Linked DNA regions of Cellulophaga sp. L1A9. The protein of the gene in region 1 interacts with the protein of each later gene in a pairwise test. Links are inferred from orthologs where the notes say so. Each region holds a gene or a part of one and is shown on either strand. Other genes may lie near its edges. The genes, in order: lpdA and odhB.

The links.
Region 2: the proteins of lpdA (region 1) and odhB interact in binary tests that used the Escherichia coli proteins (3 or more experiments, as listed by UniProt). The link is inferred for Cellulophaga sp. L1A9 from one-to-one orthologs.

What each region holds. Positions count from the first base shown.
Region 1 is NZ_CP047027.1:4,234,841-4,237,993, forward strand. Bases 213-3,033 are described here. They hold lpdA (dihydrolipoyl dehydrogenase), read left to right. Parts: upstream 213-830; coding sequence 831-2,237; downstream 2,238-3,033. Other genes in these bases: GQR94_RS18615 (Lrp/AsnC family transcriptional regulator), read left to right, coding at 278-736; mgrA (L-glyceraldehyde 3-phosphate reductase), read left to right, coding at 2,403-3,033. Outside these bases: GQR94_RS18610 (aminotransferase class I/II-fold pyridoxal phosphate-dependent enzyme), read right to left, coding at 1-40; more of mgrA, read left to right, coding at 3,034-3,153. UniProt on the Escherichia coli protein: Lipoamide dehydrogenase is a component of the glycine cleavage system as well as of the alpha-ketoacid dehydrogenase complexes.
Region 2 is NZ_CP047027.1:2,496,800-2,499,945, forward strand. The notes cover bases 190-3,003. They hold odhB (2-oxoglutarate dehydrogenase complex dihydrolipoyllysine-residue succinyltransferase), read left to right. Parts: upstream 190-893; coding sequence 894-2,114; downstream 2,115-3,003. Other genes in these bases: GQR94_RS10825 (2-oxoglutarate dehydrogenase E1 component), read left to right, coding at 190-840; GQR94_RS10835 (cytochrome-c peroxidase), read right to left, coding at 2,191-3,003. Also shown: more of GQR94_RS10825, read left to right, coding at 1-189; more of GQR94_RS10835, read right to left, coding at 3,004-3,146. UniProt on the Escherichia coli protein: E2 component of the 2-oxoglutarate dehydrogenase (OGDH) complex which catalyzes the second step in the conversion of 2-oxoglutarate to succinyl-CoA and CO(2).

The DNA.
Region 1 (3,153 bases):
ATTGTAAATCTTGTAAATTATCTGCAGCCTTGTAATCCATAGCGAATAGTATATTAAATTAATAAAAAGGGTAATCCGCCAATCCAGACATCAACAAACATAAAAACTGAATCGGCGGATATATCAACACTTTAATCTTCCTTAAAAATACCTATATTGTTAAAATATATCAATGAATACTTAGATGTATAGATTATAAAACTATATATGATATATTTTGTAGATTTATAGTTTGTTATATTCATGTATGAGCTATAAATAGTGAAAATTTGTCAGAATGAAATTAGATAAAATTGATACTCAACTGCTTAACCTGCTTCAGGCGAACAGTAAAAAAACCACTAAAGAGTATGCAAATAGCTTAAATCTATCTGTAACAGCGGTTTATGAGCGTATTAAACGTTTAGAAAAACATGGCGCTATAGCTAAGTATGTAGCAATAGTCAATAAGAAAACAGTAAACAAAGAGTTTACAGTGCTTTGTCATGTAAAATTAGCACAGCATACAAAAGACTATGTTACCGATTTTGAAAAGGAAGTAGTAAAATTAAAAGAGGTCGTAGAGTGTTATCATATCAGTGGGGATTATGACTATATTTTAAAAGTACATGTCACCAATATGGAGGAGTATAGAAGTTTTATGGTTTCTAAATTAACAGCCATTAGTCATATTGGAAGTACGCAAAGTTCATTTGTGATTACAGAAGTTAAGCATACCACAGCAATTGCTATATAGTAGTTTATTATAACAGAAGTTTAGGGCTTTGAAGGCTTCTATACCAGAAATTAGTGCTAATTTTGTTATGTTTATAAAAATTTAATTCAAAATTATGAGTTTATACGATGTAGCCATTATTGGTTCAGGTCCAGGTGGATATGTTGCAGCTATTCGCTGTGCGCAATTAGGAATGAAAACTGCAATTATTGAAAAATATAGCACTTTGGGAGGAACTTGCTTAAATGTAGGATGTATTCCTTCTAAGGCATTATTAGATTCTTCGCATCACTATGAAGATGCTATAAAACATTTTGAAGAGCATGGAATTGAGATTTCTGGAGACATAAAATTGAATCTAGAAAAGATGATATCTCGCAAGCAAGGTGTTGTTGATATGACAACAAAAGGGATTGAGTTTTTGATGGATAAAAATAAAATTGATGTATTTACAGGTACAGGAAGTTTTAAAGACGCTACGCATATTGTTATTGCTAAAGCAGATGGAACTTCAGAAACTATAGAAGCAAAAAATACTATTATTGCTACAGGTTCTAAGCCATCAAGCCTACCCTTCATCAAATTAGATAAAGAGCGTGTTATTACCTCTACAGAAGCGCTTAAGCTAAAAGAAGTGCCAAAACACATGATTGTTATCGGTGGTGGTGTAATTGGACTAGAATTAGGGCAAGTATATAAAAGACTAGGAGCAGAAGTTACTGTTGTTGAATTTATGGATCGTATTATTCCAGGGATGGATGGTGCGTTATCTAAAGAATTAATGAAAGTATTGAAGAAGCAAAAAATAAAATTCCAACTTTCTCACAAAGTAAAATCTGTAGAACGTAAAGGAGATGAAGTTATCGTAAAAGCGGATAATAAAAAGGGAGAAGAAATTACCTTCACTGGAGATTATTGTTTAGTTGCAGTAGGTCGTCATGCCTATACCGATGGATTAAATCTTGAAGCGGCTGGCGTAAAATTAGAAGAAAGAGGTAGAGTAGCTGTAAATGAGCATTTACAAACCAATGTTTCTAATATTTATGCTATTGGTGATGTAATTAAAGGTGCAATGCTTGCGCACAAAGCGGAAGAAGAGGGGACTTTAGTTGCTGAAATTTTGGCAGGACAAAAACCTCACATTGATTACAACTTAATTCCAGGTGTTGTTTACACATGGCCAGAAGTTGCAGCAGTAGGGCAAACAGAAGAGCAATTAAAAGAGGCGGGTATTGAATATAAATCTGGTTCTTTTCCTATGCGTGCTTTAGGACGTTCTAGGGCTAGTGGGGATACCGACGGATTTGTAAAAATTCTTGCAGACAAAAAGACAGATGAAGTTTTAGGAGTTCATATGATTGGTGCTCGTGTTGCAGATTTAATAGCAGAAGGCGTAACAGCAATGGAGTTTAGAGCTTCTGCTGAAGATATCGCTAGAATGAGTCACGCACATCCAACCTATGCTGAAGCGGTAAAAGAAGCTGCTCTGGCAGCGACTGAAGATAGAGCGCTACACGTGTAATCTAAAATAGAATTCATATAGGCCTATCAAAATTTATATACTCGTTTTATCAGTATTTAAATTTGATAGGCTTTTTTATTTTTAATAAAGTGCTTAATTTCTTTAAAAGAGGGTTGCGTTCATATAAATGAAAAATAATAGTAAGGAATATTTAAAATCTCATAGATGCAGATAAATGACAAAACAGGAATAGAAAACTACCAAGCGCATTCTGATAGGTATACTTCCATGACCTACAATCGTGCAGGAAAAAGTGGAGTTTTGCTTCCAGCAATATCTTTAGGTTTATGGCATAATTTTGGTTTTGTAGATAACATTCAAAACGGACGCGAAGTTTTAAGAACGGCTTTCGATTTGGGAATTACTCATTTTGATTTGGCTAATAATTATGGACCTCCTTACGGGTCTGCAGAAGAAAACTTTGGGACCATTTTTAAAAAAGATTTTCAAGCGTATCGCGATGAGTTGTTCATAGCTTCCAAAGCGGGGTATGATATGTGGCCTGGTCCTTATGGTAATATGGGATCTCGTAAATATTTAATCGCCAGTTTAGATCAAAGTCTAAAGAGAATGGGGGTAGACTATGTAGATATTTTTTATCACCATAGACCTGATCCAGATACGCCACTAGAAGAAACAATGGGTGCGCTAGCAGATATTGTACGTCAAGGGAAAGCTCTTTATGTAGGGATTTCTAACTACCAACCAGAGGAAACCAAAGAAGCAGCCAGATTATTGAAAGAGATGAGCGTCCCTTTTATACTGCACCAAGCACGGTATTCTATTTTTGATAAATGGGTAGAAAATGGTTTGCTAGATACTTTAGATGAAGCAGGAGTTGGTTGCATTGCTTTTTCTCCACTGGCGCAAGGAATGCTTACCAATAAATATGTACATGGTATTCCAAAGGATTCTA
Region 2 (3,146 bases), 1.7 Mb from region 1 along the record:
TCACACCTTTCTGAGTATGGAGTAGTAGGTTTTGATTATGGGTATGCCATGGCAAGTCCTAATACGCTTACTATTTGGGAAGCGCAATTTGGCGATTTTAGTAATGGTGCTCAAATCATGATCGATCAATACATTTCTGCAGCAGAAGATAAATGGAAATTGCAAAATGGATTGGTAATGTTATTGCCTCATGGTTATGAGGGTCAAGGTGCAGAGCATTCTTCTGCCCGTATGGAGCGCTTCTTGCAGCTTTGTGCAAGTGATAATATGTTTATGGCAGATGTAACAACGCCAGCAAATATGTTTCATTTGTTGCGTAGACAAATGAAGGCGAATTTTAGAAAACCTTTAGTGGTGTTTACACCAAAAAGTTTGTTGCGTCATCCAAAAGCAGTTTCTTCAGTAGAAGAGTTTGCTACAGGTAGTTTTCAAGAAGTAATTGATGATGGTACTGCTGATGTTAAAAAAATAAAAACACTAGTATTTTGTACGGGTAAATTTTATTATGATTTGTTAGCAGCTCGTGAAGAAAATGCTAGAGAAGATGTAGCTTTAGTTCGTGTAGAGCAATTATTTCCATTGCCAACGAGTAAAATGAAAGCAATAATGCGGAAATATGCTAAAGCAGATGATGTTGTTTGGGCACAAGAAGAGCCTAGAAACATGGGTGCTTGGAGTTATATTATGATGCATTTTAGTGAAGCAAATAAGTTAAGAGTAGCTTCAAGACGTTTTTATGCATCCCCAGCAGCGGGTAGTGCAGTACGTTCTAAACGTCGTCATCAAGAAGTTATTGATTATGTTTTTGATAAAACAAAAGATAACATGATTCGTAAGTAATCTTGTTAAGAACAATAAAAAAGATACAGGTTAAAAATTAAAATTATACAATAATGATTTTAGAAATGAAAGTTCCTTCACCAGGGGAATCTATAACGGAAGTTGAAATTGCTGCTTGGTTAGTTCAAGACGGAGATTATGTAGTGAAAGATCAAGCTATTGCAGAAGTAGACTCAGATAAAGCAACCTTAGAATTGCCTGCTGAAGAAAGTGGTATTATCACCTTAAAAGCAGAAGAGGGTGATGCTGTTGCAGTTGGAGAAGTCGTTTGTTTAATTGATACAAGTGCAGAGAAACCTGCAGGCGAATCAAAAGCAGCTGCTCCGAAGGAGGATGTAAAAGAAACTCCAAAAGAAGAGAAAAAAGCACCACAACCTGTACAAGCAAAACAAACTTATGCATCAGGAGTAGCATCTCCTGCCGCTAAGAAAATATTAGCAGAAAAAGGTATGGAGGCTAGTGCTATAAAAGGTACTGGTAAAGATGGTAGAATTACTAAAGAAGATGCAGTTCAAGGAGTGCCTTCAATGGGAACTCCTACTGGTGGTAAAAGAGGAGAAAGTAGATCTAAATTGTCCATGTTACGTAGAAAAGTGGCAGAGCGTTTAGTTGCTGTGAAGAACGAAACGGCAATGTTGACTACCTTCAATGAAATTGACATGTCTCCTATATTTGAATTAAGAAAACAACATAAAGATAATTTTAAAAACAAGCATGGTGTTGGCTTGGGCTTTATGTCATTTTTCACTTTAGCCGTAGTTAGAGCTTTGGAACTTTATCCATCTGTGAATTCTATGATTGATGGAAAAGAGATGATTACTTATGATTTCTTCGATATTAGTATTGCGGTTTCTGGTCCAAAAGGATTAATGGTTCCTGTAATTAGAAATGCAGAAAACTTAACTTTTAGAGGGGTAGAATCTGAAGTGAAGAGATTAGCTATACGTGCTAGAGAAGGTGAAATTACTGTGGATGAGATGACGGGTGGTACCTTTACCATTACAAATGGTGGTGTATTTGGTTCTATGTTATCTACACCAATTATTAATCCTCCTCAAAGTGCTATTTTAGGAATGCATAACATTGTTGAGCGTCCTATCGTTCGTAATGGAGAAATAGTAGCTGCACCGATAATGTATGTTGCATTATCATACGATCACAGAATAATTGATGGTAAAGAATCTGTAGGTTTCTTAGTAGCTATTAAAGAAGCTTTAGAAAATCCAGTAGAATTATTAATGGATGGCAATCTAAACAAAGCGTTAGAATTGTAATTCAATACTATTTAAGTTTACTAAAAAAGCCTGAAGATTGTAATAATCTTCAGGCTTTTTTGTTGCTTTTAATTTCTTAATCACAGTTCATATCTTCTCTAGAAGTAGGATCAGCATTAGGGAAGCATAGTCCTGTAGGTAATGAAGTAGGTACGTATCTGTTCAGATTCTTGTCAGATAAGCTTGTTTCTATAAAAGTAGCAATAAGGTCTACTTCTTCATCGGATAAATGTAAAGGAGCAAATTTCCCTGATAAATCAGATGATGAAACTTCATTGTTTTCTTTAGTAGCAATATTTTTATATGCAATGATTTCTTTAACAGATGTAAAGCTTCCTCCGTGTCCATAAAATTGAACATCGGTTAAGTTGTAAAGTTGTGGTACTTTAAATTTATAATTATCAGAAGGTTTATTTGTAAATCCTCCACGACCTTTTTTAGTGACGTCATCTATAATGCCATGAACATTTGGTCCTTCTAAATCATTCATGCCCAAGGCGTAAAATTCTTCAGAATTTAATGCGGGGCCGTTGTGGCATTGGTAGCATTTTGCCTTTCCGAAAAATAGTAAAGCTCCTTTTTTCTCATCGGAAGTCATGGCGTCAAAATCTCCTTTTAACCAATTTTGAAAATTTGTATCGGTTGATAATAGTGTTCTTTCGTAGGCAGCGATGGCTAAACCTGCGTATATAAGGGAGTATCTTTCGGTATTAGCTACATTTGGGAAAGCCTGGTCAAAAAGATTACTGTAGTCATTAGTGTCGCAAAAAGTTTTATCTAAAGCCATACGGTGTACAGATAACCCGGCAATAGCTTGTGTTTCTACACCTTCAAATCCAAGGTGGTTTACGGCTTTAGGTGTTCCTTCGGTCCAATTGACTTCAGTGCCAATATTTCGACTAGTAGCGCCAAACTGACCATTCCATAACATTAATTTTTGGTAGGCCGAGTTTAATACGGTAGGAGATTTTATGGGTTGAACGTCAATCATAGCTTCAGTATATAAAGGATCTATGATTCTAGCTTCACCGG